DNA from 3 places in the Aquipseudomonas campi genome. Region 1 is predicted to be linked to each of the others. Evidence: riboswitches for the same ligand, from Rfam matches in the RefSeq annotation. Region 1 holds a riboswitch; each other region holds the start of a gene.
What was found. A riboswitch is a leader RNA that binds a small molecule or an ion and turns the genes downstream of it on or off. The one in region 1 is predicted to bind cobalamin.
Positions count from the first base shown of each region.

Region 2: it holds a riboswitch for cobalamin, as region 1 does, so the genes downstream of both, cobO (cob(I)yrinic acid a,c-diamide adenosyltransferase) here and HNE05_RS17130 (energy-coupling factor ABC transporter permease) in region 1, are expected to answer to the same signal.
Region 3: it holds a riboswitch for cobalamin, as region 1 does, so the genes downstream of both, cobW (cobalamin biosynthesis protein CobW) here and HNE05_RS17130 (energy-coupling factor ABC transporter permease) in region 1, are expected to answer to the same signal.

Region 1 covers NZ_CP053697.2:3,693,705-3,698,184, forward strand. Annotated here, with positions in the region: gene HNE05_RS17125 (hypothetical protein) at 98-820, shown strand; gene HNE05_RS17130 (energy-coupling factor ABC transporter permease) at 935-1,615, opposite strand; cobalamin riboswitch at 1,671-1,875, opposite strand; gene HNE05_RS17135 (acyl-CoA dehydrogenase family protein) at 2,200-3,849, opposite strand; gene HNE05_RS17140 (TetR/AcrR family transcriptional regulator) at 3,851-4,480, opposite strand, start outside.
Region 2 covers NZ_CP053697.2:2,757,578-2,762,057, forward strand. Annotated here, with positions in the region: gene bluB (5,6-dimethylbenzimidazole synthase) at 1-315, opposite strand, end outside; gene HNE05_RS12805 (cobyrinic acid a,c-diamide synthase CobB) at 312-1,604, opposite strand; gene cobO (cob(I)yrinic acid a,c-diamide adenosyltransferase) at 1,777-2,388, opposite strand; cobalamin riboswitch at 2,538-2,755, opposite strand; gene HNE05_RS12815 (response regulator) at 2,931-4,480, opposite strand, start outside.
Region 3 covers NZ_CP053697.2:2,769,479-2,773,958, forward strand. Annotated here, with positions in the region: gene HNE05_RS12845 (DNA-3-methyladenine glycosylase I) at 1-347, opposite strand, end outside; gene cobM (precorrin-4 C(11)-methyltransferase) at 498-1,244, opposite strand; gene HNE05_RS12855 (cobalamin biosynthesis protein) at 1,241-1,654, opposite strand; cobalamin riboswitch at 1,747-1,940, shown strand; gene cobW (cobalamin biosynthesis protein CobW) at 2,040-3,089, shown strand; gene cobN (cobaltochelatase subunit CobN) at 3,192-4,480, shown strand, end outside.

The DNA of each region.
Region 1 (4,480 bases):
TCTTGCGCCTTCGCCAGCCTCGCCCGCCAGCGTTCGGCAAGACCGCATACGGCGATCTAGGCTTAGTGCTGTCACCTCCACGGAGAAGGAGCCTGCCTTGCCCAACCTGCCGATCATCTGCCTGCTGGTGCTGCTGTCGGGTACCAGCCTGGCCGCCGAACTGGATGGCCACTACCAGACCACCCTGGACAACCAGCCGACCGAGCTGATCCTGCGCAGCCAGGGCACCCAGGTAGAGGGGGAATACGTGGAAGGCCGACAATTGCGCCTCAAGCTCAGCGGCAGCTTCGACGGCCAGTTGCTGCAAGCACAGATCAGCGATCCGGCCAGCGGCCAGGTGCTGGCCAACATGAACGCCAGCTATGCCAACGACATGCTCAACGCCAGCCTGGCCGCCCGCGACCCGAACAACGGCGCCACCCTGCTGCGCGAGGCGCTGTTCCAGCGGGTGGCTGCCGCGCCGGCCACCACGCCCGTCAACCCGGCCCAGGACCCAGCCCTGATCGGCACCTGGGTGCATGAGCAGATCAGCAACAGCAGCGGGGTCGAGTTCGCCTCGCTGAACCTGGTCACCACCCTGCGTATCCGCGCCGACGGCAGCATCGGGCAATGGCGGCGCACGGTGGCCGGCGGCAGCGACTGGAGTTACGACCGCCCCGGCGAGCTGCAGTACAGCGGCAGCTGGCGCAGCGACAACGGCCTGTTACTGGTGCAGCTGGAGGGCGCGCTCGATTACCAGCCTGCGGCGCGCTATCACTTCAGCGAGCCGTACCTGGTGACCGAGAGCAATACCGGCAAGATGATCTGGCAGCGCCGTTGAGAGCATTGGGACGCGCGCCAAGCGCCACATCCCCACGCAGGCGCGAGGATGATCAGACGGCGGACACTCGAGTGAAAGCGCCAGACCGCTTTGCCGGTCTGGCGTGGGGCGGGGTCAGGCCGGCTGGTGCAGGCGCACGTTGAACAGCGGGCCCTGGCTGTAACGCGACAGCGCCTTGGCGGCGGCCAGCACGCCCAGGTCGATCAGCGGCTCGAGCAGGATCACGCTCATGTAGGCCAGGCCGAAGCTGCCGACGGAGGCCAGGTTTGCGCTGGAGAAGCCGTGACCGTAGACGGCCCAGAAGGCCACCCAGGCGACGATGCCGCCCTGGTAGGCGGTCGACAGGGCCAGGGCCTGCTTGTAGCTGGTGTCCACATAGGCCGTGCGCGCCGGGATCAGGCGCTTGGCCAGCAGGTGAATGGCCCACAGCGGCAGCAGCAGGGTGGTGACGTTCATGCCGTACTGCGGCAGGTCGAACTGGGCGAAGAACAGCCCCTGCAGCAGCAGGCCGGCGGCCAGGCCGATGGCCGCGGCACCGGCGCCGAACAGCAGTAACAGGGTCGAACCGAGAATCAGGTGAACTTCCGAAACGCCCACCGGATGGTGCGGCAGGACCTCGAAGAAGCAGAACACCAGGGCGGTGGTCAGCAGGCTGCGCAGGGCCAGGGCGAGCAGGCCGCCGTTGTCGCGCAGACTGTCGCGGGCGAGTTTGACCGTGAGCGCGAAGGCGCCAGCGGCGGTTGCATAGCTGAGGAAAATCTTGGCGCCGGCAACGACGTCAGGTTCGATGTGCATTAGGGTTCCTTGGCCGCGCCCACCGCGCGACGATCCGGATTGAGGGAAAGGGGCAGAATGCCCAATAGCGATGGCAGGTCTCCTGGCTCACGGCTTGCTACTTCGCCCGCCTTCCCAGCCGATAAGGCCAGTGGCGTGTGGGCGTCGTTCGCCGCTTACAGTTGCGGGGGCAGCCAGGGCATTGGCGACGAGCGCCGCACCCTGTTCCCTTTTCATCCGGCCGCACAAAGCGGACCGGAACCATCGGCGGCCACCTTACCCGCCTCGCCCACGAAAAGACAGTGCCCGCTGCCGCTCCTGCGCCGGCGATAGCCCCGTGCCAGAGGCCCCTGGCCTTACTTCCCCCGCAACCCCGGCGCGCCCATCGGGGCTCGATTGCCATGCCTGCACCTTCGGCCATGTCACGCTGGGCAGGCCTATTGCGATGGAATCCTGGGAACTCTCGCCGCCCTGAGCGTTGCCGTATCCGTGGGCGGGCCGAGCATGGGCAGGAGCCAGCGCAGGTGACCCTGCGCCGGGTGGCCCGCCTGTTGGTCATAGCGACGCGGGTGCCCTGCCGCGAGCGCGACAGGCGCTGCCCGGCCTCAGATCAGGTGCGGGGTACTGCGCGCCACCAGCGCTTCGGCATCCACGCCACGCGGCAGGGTGCCATAGACCCGCCCACCCTCGCCCAGACGGCTGGCGATAAAGGCATCGGAGACAGTGGCATTGCCAGCTTCCAGCAGCAGCTTGGCCTGCAGGGCTACGGCCACATCCTCGGTGAGCTGGCGGGCGCGGTACTGGATGTCGGCGGTGTCGCGGAAGTCCGCCTGCAAGCGCTGGATATGCGTCTTCAGGCGGGCATCGCCGTGGCCGTCGCCCAGCTCGGCGAACAGCGCGTCGAGCACCCCGGCTTCCTTGGACAGGGCGCGCAGCACGTCCAGGCACTGCACGTTGCCCGAGCCTTCCCAGATCGAGTTGACCGGCGCCTCGCGGTACAGCCGCGGGAGGATGGTTTCCTCGACGTAGCCGGCGCCGCCCATGCACTCCTGGGCTTCGTTGATCATGGCCGGGGCACGTTTGCAGATCCAATATTTGCCGATGGCGGTGACCAGACGGGCGAACTTGTCTTCCTGCTCGTCGTGCGGGTTGTCCAGCGCCTTGCCCATGCGCATGGTCAGGGCCAGGGCCGCCTCGCTTTCCAGGGCCAGGTCGGCCAGCACGTTCTGCATCAGCGGCTGCTCGGCCAGCACCCGGCCGCCGACCTTGCGGTGCGCGCAGTGGTGCGCGGCCTGGGTCAGGGCCTGACGCATCAGGCTGCTGGAGCCGATCATGCAGTCGAAGCGGGTCAGCGAGACCATCTCGATGATGGTCGGCACGCCGCGGCCTTCCTCGCCGACCATCCAGGCCAGGGCGCCACGGAATTCAACTTCGCTGGAGGCGTTGGCCCAGTTGCCCAGCTTGTTCTTCAGGCGCTGGATATAGAACTGGTTGCGGCTGCCGTCCGGGCGATGGCGCGGCAGCAGGAAGCAGCTCAGGCCCTTGTCGGTGTAGGCCAGGGTGAGGAAAGCGTCGCACATCGGCGCCGAGCAGAACCACTTGTGGCCGACCAGTTCGTAGGCCTGGCCCGGACCGCCCATGCCCACCGCATGGGCCTTGGTGGTGTTGGCGCGCACGTCGGTGCCGCCCTGCTTCTCGGTCATGGCCATGCCGATGGTGACCCCGGCCTTCTGTTCGATGCCGACATTGCGCGGGTCGTACTCGGTGGCGAGGATCTTCGGCAGCCAGATCTCGGCCAGCTCCGGCTGCAGCTTGAGCGCCGGCACAGCGGCGTAGGTCATGGTCAGCGGGCAGGCGTTGCCGGCCTCCGGCTGGTTGTGCAGGTAGTTCAGCGCGGCGCGGGCGACCTGGGCGCCTTGGCGCGGGTCGGTCCAGGGCAGCGAGGGAATGCCATGCTCGACGGCCGTGCGCATCAGCTCGTGGTAGGCCGGGTGGAACTCCACCAGGTCGACGCGGTTGCCGTAGCGGTCGTGGCTCTTGAACACCGGTTTGTTCTCGTTGGCCAGGAAGCCGGCCTGCATCAGCGGGCCGCCGGCCAGGGCGCCGTAGGCATCCAGCTGGCCCTCGGCCCAGCCGCCACCGAAGCGCCGCGTCCACTCCTGCAGCGGCAGGTCGACCCGATACAGGTTGGCGCCGTCCAGCGACGGCACCTGATTGAACACTTCGTGGGTTTCGGCGAACTCGTGCAGGGACATATCAGGACTCCAGGGCGCCGACGGCGCGCAGACAGAAAGTGATCAGGGATTGGCTGACGGTGGCCAGGTCCAGCGTCGCAGCACCCGCGGCGCGCGCCGCACACGCGGTTGGCGACAACGGGCCGACCAGCGCCTCGGCGATGGCGCCGACCAGGCAGGCGGCGACCAGGTTGAGCTGGCTGACGTGAAACTCGCCACTGCGCACGCCCTCCTCCAGCAGCTCGACGAACAGCTCGGCATAGGCTTCGCGAAACAGCAGGCGCTGCTCGTCGACTTCCGGCTCTACCGGTTCGGCAATCAGGGCGAAGGCCAGGCGCCGGCTGTGCCAGGCGCGCGCGGCAAACTGCTCGAGGCCGGCGGCCAGGCGCTGGGCGGCGCTGCCGGGGCCGCGCAGGATGGCGCCGAGGGCCTCGACCTCGATGCGACTGGCCGCGCTGAACACCTGCGCCGCCAACTCGCCCTTGCCGCTGAAGTGGCGGTACAGGCTGCCGGTGGCAATGCCGACATCCTCGGCCAGGGCCTGCATGGTCAGCGCGGCGAAACCACCTTCGCTGACCCGCGCCTGGGCGCAGGCAAGAATGCGCTGGCGCATGCCCTGGTCACGGTCGAGGCGTTGGGCGGAAGCACGATA
Region 2 (4,480 bases), 940 kb from region 1:
CTCGGCGCAATCGCGGATGCCTTCGACCTTGAGCCGCATGAACTCGTCGCTGCGCTCGCCCAGCGCCTCGGCGGTGCGCACCCGCTCGGCCTCGACCTGGGCATGGATGGCCTCGCGCAGCGCCGGGCGGGTGATGCGGATAAAGCGCCAGGGCTGCATCAGGCCGACGCTGGGGGCCTGGTGCGCCGCCTCCAGCAAGCGCGCGAGCAGCTCCGGGGCCACCGTGCCACCGGCGAAGTGGCGCATGTCGCGGCGCTCGGCAATCGCCCGGTACACCGCGGCACGTTCCGCAGGACTGAAAGCATGCTCGCTCATGGCAACAGCAGCCCGGCGGCGGCCTGCGGGTTGGACGGCAGGTAGAAGTGGATATAGGAGGCGGTCAGCCGGCCCAGGCGATAGACAGCCTCGCTGGCCGGGCGCTGGTTCGGGCTGCTGCCGCGTGCCAGCGGCTCGACGGGCGAGTCGAGCTGCGAATGGTGGTAGGTGTGGCCACGCAGCAGGCCTTCCGGCAGCTCCACTTGCTGCAGGCCGAGGGCGGCCATGCGCGGCTGCATCTGCGCGTGGCCGGGCAGCAGGCCGAGCAGTTCGGCGCTGTGGCCGGCCTTGTCGGTCAGGCGCTCGAGCAGGTAGAGCATGCCACCGCACTCGGCGAGGATCGGCTTGCCGGCGGCTTGGTGGACATGGATCGCCTCGCGCATGGCCAGGTTCTGCGCCAGTTGCTGCAGGTGCAGTTCCGGGTAGCCGCCGGGCAGGTAGAGGCTGTCCACCTCGGGCAACTGGCGCTCGCGCAGCGGCGAGAAGAAGCACAGCTCGGCGCCGAGCCGACGCAGCAGATCGAGGTTGGCCTGGTAGAGGAAAGCGAACGCGGTATCGCGGGCCACGCCGATGCGCACGCCGGCCAGCAGTGGCTCGATCACCTGGTCCACTGGTGCAGCGAAACGCACGGGGTCTGGCAGAGCATCGCCGGCGCTGGCCAGCAGCGCATCGGCTGCCGCGTCCAGGCGGCTATCCAGGTCGGCCAGTTCCTCGGCCTGGACCAGGCCCAGGTGGCGGCTGGGCAGCTCCAGCGCGGCGCTGCGCGGCAAGGCGCCGTACCAGCGGATCGCCGGCGGCAGGCTGTCGCGCAGGATCTCGCCATGCCGCGCGCTGCCGGTGCGGTTGGCCAGCACCCCGGCGAACGGCAGGTTGTGCTGGAAGTTGGCCAGGCCATAGGCCAGGGCGCCGAAGGTCTGCGCCATGGCGCTGCCATCGATCACCCCCAGCACCGGCACCTGGAAGCGCCGCGCCAGGTCGGCGGCCGAGGGGCTGCCGTCGAACAGGCCCATCACCCCTTCGATCAGGATCAGGTCGGCCTCCCCCGCCGCCTCCCAGAGCAGGCGCCGGCATTCGTCCTCGCCGACCATCCACAGGTCGAGCTGGTACACCGCCTGGCCCGAGGCGCGGGCGAGGATCATCGGGTCGAGAAAGTCCGGCCCGCATTTGAACACCCGCACACGCTTGCCGGCCCGCGTGTGCAGGCGCGCCAGGGCGGCGGTGACGGTGGTCTTGCCCTGGCCGGACGCCGGGGCGGCGATCAGCAGGGCCGGGCAGCTGCGTGCAGTCATTGCCCTCTCCCCGGCCCTCTCCCGCAAGCGGGAGAGGGGGCGTTAAGGGACAGATTCGCGTGCACCGCGCCCTTCGCCCACTCATGGACAGCAGGGAGGCTGATCGGGTAGCCCGGATGCAATCCGGGGTGGGCGGCTTCCCGGATTGCATCCGGGCTACGGTACGCAGGGCTCAAAACTCGATCCCCTTCTGCGCCTTCACGCCGGCCTTGAAGGCATGCTTGACCAGGTTCATCTCGGTGACGGTATCCGCCGCCTCGAGCATCCCCGGCAAGGCGCCACGGCCGGTCACCACCACATGCTGCAGCAGCGGGCGCGCCTCGATGTCGGCGAGCACCGCGTCCAGCTCCAGGTAGCCGTGCTTGAGGGCAATATTCAGCTCGTCGAGTACTACCAGGCCGATCTGCGGGTCATTCAGCAGTTGCCTCGCCACCGCCCAGGCCGCGCCGGCCTTGTCGATGTCGCGCTGGCGGTCCTGGGTTTCCCAGGTAAAACCCTCGCCCATCACGTGGTAGCTAACTTCCTCGGGGAAGCGGCGGAAGAAGCTTTCTTCGCCGGTGCTGGCGGCGCCCTTGATGAACTGCACCACGCCGACCTTGATGCCGTGGCCGAGGGCGCGGGCGACCATGCCGAAGGCCGAGCTGCTCTTGCCCTTGCCGTTGCCGCTGTGCACCAGCAGCAGGCCGTATTCGTTCTGGGCCTGGGCGATCTTTTCGTCGATCAGCGCTTTCTTGCGCTGCATGCGCGCCTTGTGGCGTTCGTCGCGCGCGGCGGACTCGTTCATCTACAACTCCTCGCGACCAGCTGCGGCGCGGCAAAGCAGCAGCACCGCGACCTTCGCCAGGCACGGTGCAGAAAAACAGAATTGGGGCAGCAGCAGGACAACACGCAGGCAGGCCGAGCAGACCCACCCACCCGCAAAGCCCGCCGCAATGCCGTGGATCGCTACAGGCCGGTCTCCGGGCTTGTGAGCGGAGCGTCTGGCTCCCCGGTCGCGCCTTCCCATGTCGAATGACACAGTGGCTGGATGCGACTGTTGACTCACCTACCGTTGCGGGGGCAGCGCCGGACTGTTCGACTGAATGAACCGGCTTCCCTGTTTCACCCCGTGGACGCGTCGCGACCGGGGCACCTGATGCTGGCGGCAGGGTAGAGGCTGGGCCGTGGCGCGTCAACGCCGAGCGCGGCCGCGAAAAACCTGTCGCGGATCTCGAATACGCCCTCCCCACTTGTGGGAGATTGCATGGGACTGGGGAAAGGGAGTGAGCCTACTCACCCTCTCCCCGACCCTCTCCCGTAAACGGGAGAGGGGGAAAAGCGCATCGCCTAGGACAGGCCCTGCAACAACTCCAGGGCCCGGTCGAAGTCGAAGCTCTCGACCTGCTGGGCCACCTGACGCAGGCGCTCGGCCAGCAGCGGGTCGAGGGCCAGGGCCTGCAGTTCGTACAGGGCATCCTGCGCCGCGGTGTCGCTCTCGGCCAGCAGGCGCCTGAGCTTGTCCAGCTGCGCCTGCAACTCGGCGCCAAGCGCGAGTGCCGGCGCCGCTGTGGCGCCCTGCTGCACCTCGACCAGCCCCGCCAGACCCGCTAGCAGCGGCTGCAACTGCCGCTCGACCTCGGCCACCAGGGGCTCCAGAACCTCCTCCGCCGCGCCGTCCTTGCAGGCCAGCTCCAGCGCCGTGGCGGCCTGCGCCAGATTGCCTGCGCCGATATTGCCCGCGCTGCCGCGCAGGCTATGGGCCAGGCGCGCCGCCGCCGAGGTATCGCTGTCCGCGCGAGCGGCAAGGAACTCGGCGCGGAAATCGCCCTGGCTGGAGCGGAACTTGCGCAGCAGGCGCAGATAAAGTTCGCGCTTGCCCATGCTGGTGGCCAGGCCGGCAGCCAGGTCGATACCGGGCAGGCTCTCGGGCAGGCCCAGCGCGGTCGTCACGCCGGCCGGCGAGTGTTGGGCCACCTGGGCGATACGCCCTGGTTTGGGATGGATCCACTTGGCCAGGGTGGCGAACATGTGCTCGACGTTGAGCGGCTTGGAGATATGGTCGTTCATGCCGCAGGCCAGGGTGCGCTCGCGGTCGCCGGCCATGGCGTTGGCGGTCATGGCGATCACCGGCAGCGCGGCCAGCTGCGGCTGCTCGCGAATCTTGCGGGTGGCGGTGTAGCCGTCCATCACCGGCATCTGACAGTCCATCAGCACGCCGTCGAAATCGGCGTCCTCGGCCAACCGATCGAGCGCCTCCTGACCATGCTCGGCCAGGCACAGCTCGACGCCGGCGCTCTCCAGCAGCTCGCGGGCCAGCTCTCGATTCAGCTCGTTGTCCTCCACCAGCAGCAGCCGCGCGCCCTGCAGGCTGGCCATGGCGCTGGCGCTCTGATCGGAGCGCGCAGTAGCACGAGTATCGACCTGCGAGGTCTTGCCGAGCATGCTGCCGATCGCTTCCAGCAGGGTCGACGGGGTCACCGGTTTGGTCAGCACCACCGGCAATTGCAGACCATGCTTGCCAGCCTCCTCCTGAGCCTCCTCGCGGCCGAAGGCGGTGACCATGATCACCGACGGCGTGTGCGCCAGGCTGACGGCACGCATCTGCCGTACCGTCTCCACGCCGTCCATGTTCGGCATCCGCCAGTCCATCAGCACCAGGTCGTAGGGCAGCTCCTTGCGCTCGGCCTCGACCAGCATGGTCAGTGCCGAGTGGCCGCTGTCCGCCACGTCCACCTCAATGCCGAAGCTGCGCGCCATGCCGGAGAGAATCTCGCGCGCACTGGCGTTGTCGTCCACCACCAGCACGCGGGTGCCCAGCAGCTCATCGGCGGTGAACATGCGCCGCGGCTGGGTGTCGCGCTGCACCCCGAGGCATACCTCGAAGTGGAAGGTGGAGC
Region 3 (4,480 bases), 920 kb from region 1:
ACGTCCAGCACGAACTGGGCGTTGCGCGGCACGCTCTTGAGCTTGCCCAGGTGGCGGATGATGCGCGCATCCTGCATCAGTCGCTCGAGGTGTTCGGCACTCATCAGCGCCACTTTCTCCGGGACGAAGCCGAAGAACACTTCCTCGAAGGCCGGCCACTTGGCGTCCACCAGGCTGTGCTTGAGGCCGGCGCGGAATACGCGCAGGGCGATCAGCGACAGGTAGCGGTCATCGCTGATCTGGCGCAGTTCCGCCGCGCTGCGCGGTTGCGGCAGCATGGCCTCGAGGGCCGCGGGCGAGCCGAAGCGGTTCAGGCAGTATTCGTGAAGCCATTGATAGTCGCGCATGGATCGTCCTTACAGAGCCTGGTGCGGGCGGACCCGACAGATGCAACAGGGTGCCCGCCCAGCGCGGCATCCGGCAAGCCTGCCAACCGCAGAAACGGGTCAGGGCCGCACCAGTGCGCGCCCCCTTCGACTAGCCGCTGTTTGCCGGCATCAGGTCCTGAACAGGTGCTGAGTATCGGCGTGGTACAGCGCCGAAGCGGCGAAGTCCTCGGCGCCCAGTACCCGGCCGACCAGGATCAGCGCGGTGCGCCGAAAACCCTTGGCGCGCACCTTGTCCTCGATGTCCGCCAGGGTGCCCCGCACCCAGTCCTGATCCGGCCAGCTGGCGCGATGGACCACGGCAATCGGGCAGTCGGCGCCGTAGTGCGGCAGCAGCTCGGCCACGATCGCCGCCAGGTGCTGCACGCCCAGGTGGATGGCCATGGTCGTGCCGTGGCTGGCCAGGGCACCCAGCGCCTCCCCGGCCGGCATCGGCGAGTTGTGCCCGTAGCGGGTGAGAATCACCGTCTGCGCCACGTCCGGCAGAGTCAGTTCGGCCTCCAGCAGCGCCGCGCAGGCAGCCGTGGCGGTGACGCCGGGAATGATCTCGAAGGGAATGTCCAAGGCCCGCAGTTCGCGGATCTGCTCACCGATGGCGCCGTACAGCGACGGGTCGCCGGAATGCACGCGGGCCACGTCCTGGCCACGGGCGTGGGCCTCGGCCAGCAGGCGGACGATCTCGCCTAGGTGCAGCTCGGCGGTGTTCACCACCTGCTCGGCGCGATGGCCCTCGAGCACCGCCGGCGGCACCAGCGAACCGGCATAGAGCAGCACCGGGCAGCTGCGAATCAGGCGCTGGCCTTTGACGGTGATCAGTTCGGAGTCGCCGGGGCCGGCGCCGATGAAGTAGACGGTCATTGCGAGAGCTCTCTATCGATCCGCGCCAGGGCGCAGGTGGCATTGCTACTGCGCTGGCGCGGGCCGAGCAGCTGCGCCGCGCCCAGGCGCGCGGCGGCGACCAGGGCGCTGGGCTCGGCCACTGCGGCGCTGCCGGTCACGCGCAATGTCAGCGGATTGGCCTCGGCCTGGCCGGCGACGCTCGCCAGTTCCTGCACCGAGCACCAGGTCATCGGCAGCGCCAGGCGCTCGACCAGCGCCTGCAGGCCCGGTTCGTCGCGCTTGTGCGCACTGCTGGCCAGGCCCGCCAGCGCTTCCAGGCCCAGGCCGTGCGCAGCCAGGCACTGCAGCAGCAGCGCTTGCAGCTCGTCCGGCGTACAGCCGCTACGGCAGCCAAGGCCGGCAATCAGGCGAATGGCGGGGCTGGACATGGCGCTCCTGCTGGCAGCCAGAAAAGGCCGCGTAGCTCAGCACGGGCGGCCACCCCGGTCAACCGCGGTTGACCTGTACCCGGTCGCTGCGTAGCCTTCCACCCTTTCGAGGTTCTGCACCCGCGCGGGTGCAGCTAAGAGGGAACAGGGTCAACGCCCTGGCTGCCCCCGCAACTGTGAACGGTTCAAGCCCCTTCGATACACCACTGCCAACGGCGGGAAGGTGAAGGGAGCGCGCCCAGCGCACACCGTGAGCCAGGAGACCTGCCTCGACTAACACGCTAACTGTCCGGGCGGGGTGATCCGGTGGTGCAAGGCCCGCGTCCGCCCGGACGCCGGCCTGCCCCTGCCCGTCCGTCTCTTTTTCGACGCTCCGGGGCCCTCCATGCAAACGCTCGCCAAACTTCCCGTCACCATCGTCACCGGCTTCCTCGGCGCCGGCAAAACCACCCTGCTGCGTCATATGCTCGGCCATGCCGATGGCCGGCGCATCGCGGTGATCGTCAACGAGTTCGGCGAGCTGGGCATCGACGGCGAAATCCTCAAACAGTGCTCGATCGGCTGCAGCGAAGAAGAAGCCAACGGCCGCATCTTCGAGCTGGCCAACGGCTGCCTGTGCTGCACCGTGCAGGAGGAATTCTTCCCGGTGATGCGCGAGCTGGTGGCACGCCGCGGCGAGCTCGACCACATCCTGATAGAGACTTCCGGCCTGGCCCTGCCCAAGCCGCTGGTGCAGGCCTTCAACTGGCCGGAAATCCGCAACGCCTGCACGGTGGACGCGGTGATCACCGTGGTCGACAGCCCGGCCGTGGCCGCCGGCACCTTCGCCGCCTTCCCGGATCAGGTCGATGAGCAACGCAAGCTCGCCCCCAACCTGGACCACGAATCGCCGCTGCACGAGCTGTTCGCCGACCAGCTGGCCAGCGCCGACCTGGTGATCCTCAACAAGGCCGACCTGCTCGACGCCGCCGCCCTGGCCGCGGTGCGTGCGGAAGTGGCCGAAGAGCTGCCGCCGGCGGTCAAGGTCATCGAGGCCCACGGCGGCGAGCTGCCGCTGGACGTGCTGCTGGGCCTCAACTGCGAGACCGAGCTGCACATCGACCAGCGCCGCACCCATCACGACGAGGAAGGCGAGGATCACGACCACGACGAGTTCGACTCCTTCGCCGTCGAGCTGCCCGAGGTCGAGGAAGCACGCCTGCTGCAGGCGCTGAAGGAGGCCGTGGCCAAGCACGGCATCCTGCGCATCAAGGGCTTCGCCGCCATCCCCGGCAAACCCATGCGCCTGCTGCTGCAAGGCGTCGGCCAGCGCTTCGACAAGCACTTCGACCGCGCCTGGCAGGCCGATGAAGCGCGCCTCACCCGTCTGGTGGTGATCGGCCAGGCGCTGGACCCGGCCGCCATCGGTAGCGAGCTGCAGGCGGCATTGGCGTGAACCGGCTGATCGCCAGCAAGCTGGCTCCTACGGCGGCAGCGTGCTCGGGCTCTTGTGTAGGAGCCAGCTTGCTGGCGATCCCTTCCCCGGTAGCCGCCTGACATGCACCTGCTGCGCACCCAGCCCGGCAGCCAACTGCCGGCCGACAGCATCGCCGACCTGCAGCAGACCCCGGCCGAGCTGGTGATCCTCTGCACCGGCGACTCGCACCTGTCGTTGCTGGCCGAAGTGGCGCGCAGCCTGCCCGAGGATTTTCCCAGCCTGCGCCTGGCCAGCCCGGCGCAGCTGGGCAACCACGCCTCGGTGGATTTCTACGTCGAGCAGGTGCTGCAACACGCCAAGGTCATCCTGACCTCGGTGCATGGCGGGGTCAGCTACTGGCGCTACGGCATCGAACGCCTGGTCGAGCTGGCCGGGCGCGGCGCCCGGCTGATCCTGGTGCCCGGCGACGACAGCCCCGACCCCGAGCTGAGCGCCCTCGGCAACGTGCCGAGCGACGACAGCCAGCGCCTATGGCAGTACCTGCGCCAGGGCGGGGTGGATAACGCCCAGCAGTTCTTCCACTGCCTCGCCAGCCTCTACCTGCAGCGCGACTACCCCTGGCAGGAGCCGCGCGCCCTGCCCCGCGTCGCCCTCTATCACCCGCAGCAGGCCGCAGCCAGCCTGGACCGCTGGCGCGCCGACTGGCAGCCGGGCTGGCCGGTGGCGGCGCTGCTGTTCTACCGCACCCATGTGCAGGCGGCGAACACCGCCTTCGTCGATACCTTCTGCGCGCGCCTGCAGGCACAGGGCCTCAACCCGCTGCCAATCGCCGTGGCCAGCCTCAAGGAAGCCGCCTGCCTGGCCCAGGTCGAGGACTGGCTGGACGCGGCCGAGGCCAGCGTGATCCTCAACACCACCGGCTTCGCCATGAGCAACCCGGAAGCACCGGAACTCAGGCCGTTTCGCCGCGACATCCCGGTGCTGCAGGCCATCTGCGCCCTGGCCAACCAGGAACAGTGGCAGGCCAGCGCCCAGGGCCTCGGTTCACGCGACCTGGCCATGCACATCGCCCTGCCCGAACTGGACGGCCGCCTGATCACCCAGCCGATCAGCTTCAAGGGCCTGGCCTGGCGCAGCGAGCGCAGCCAGAGCGACGTGGTCTGCTACCACGCGCACCTGCCGGGCATGGATTTCGTCGCCGAGCTGGCGCGTAACTGGTGCGAGCTGGCGCGTCGACCCAACGCCGACAAGCGTATCGCCCTGGTGCTGGCCAACTACCCGACCCGCGACGGCCGCATCGGCAACGGCGTCGGCCTGGATACCCCAGCGGCGGCGCTGAATATCCTTACCGCCCTGAAGCAGCAGGGTTACCCGGTGGCCGATCTGCCGGACAGCGGCACCGCGCTGAT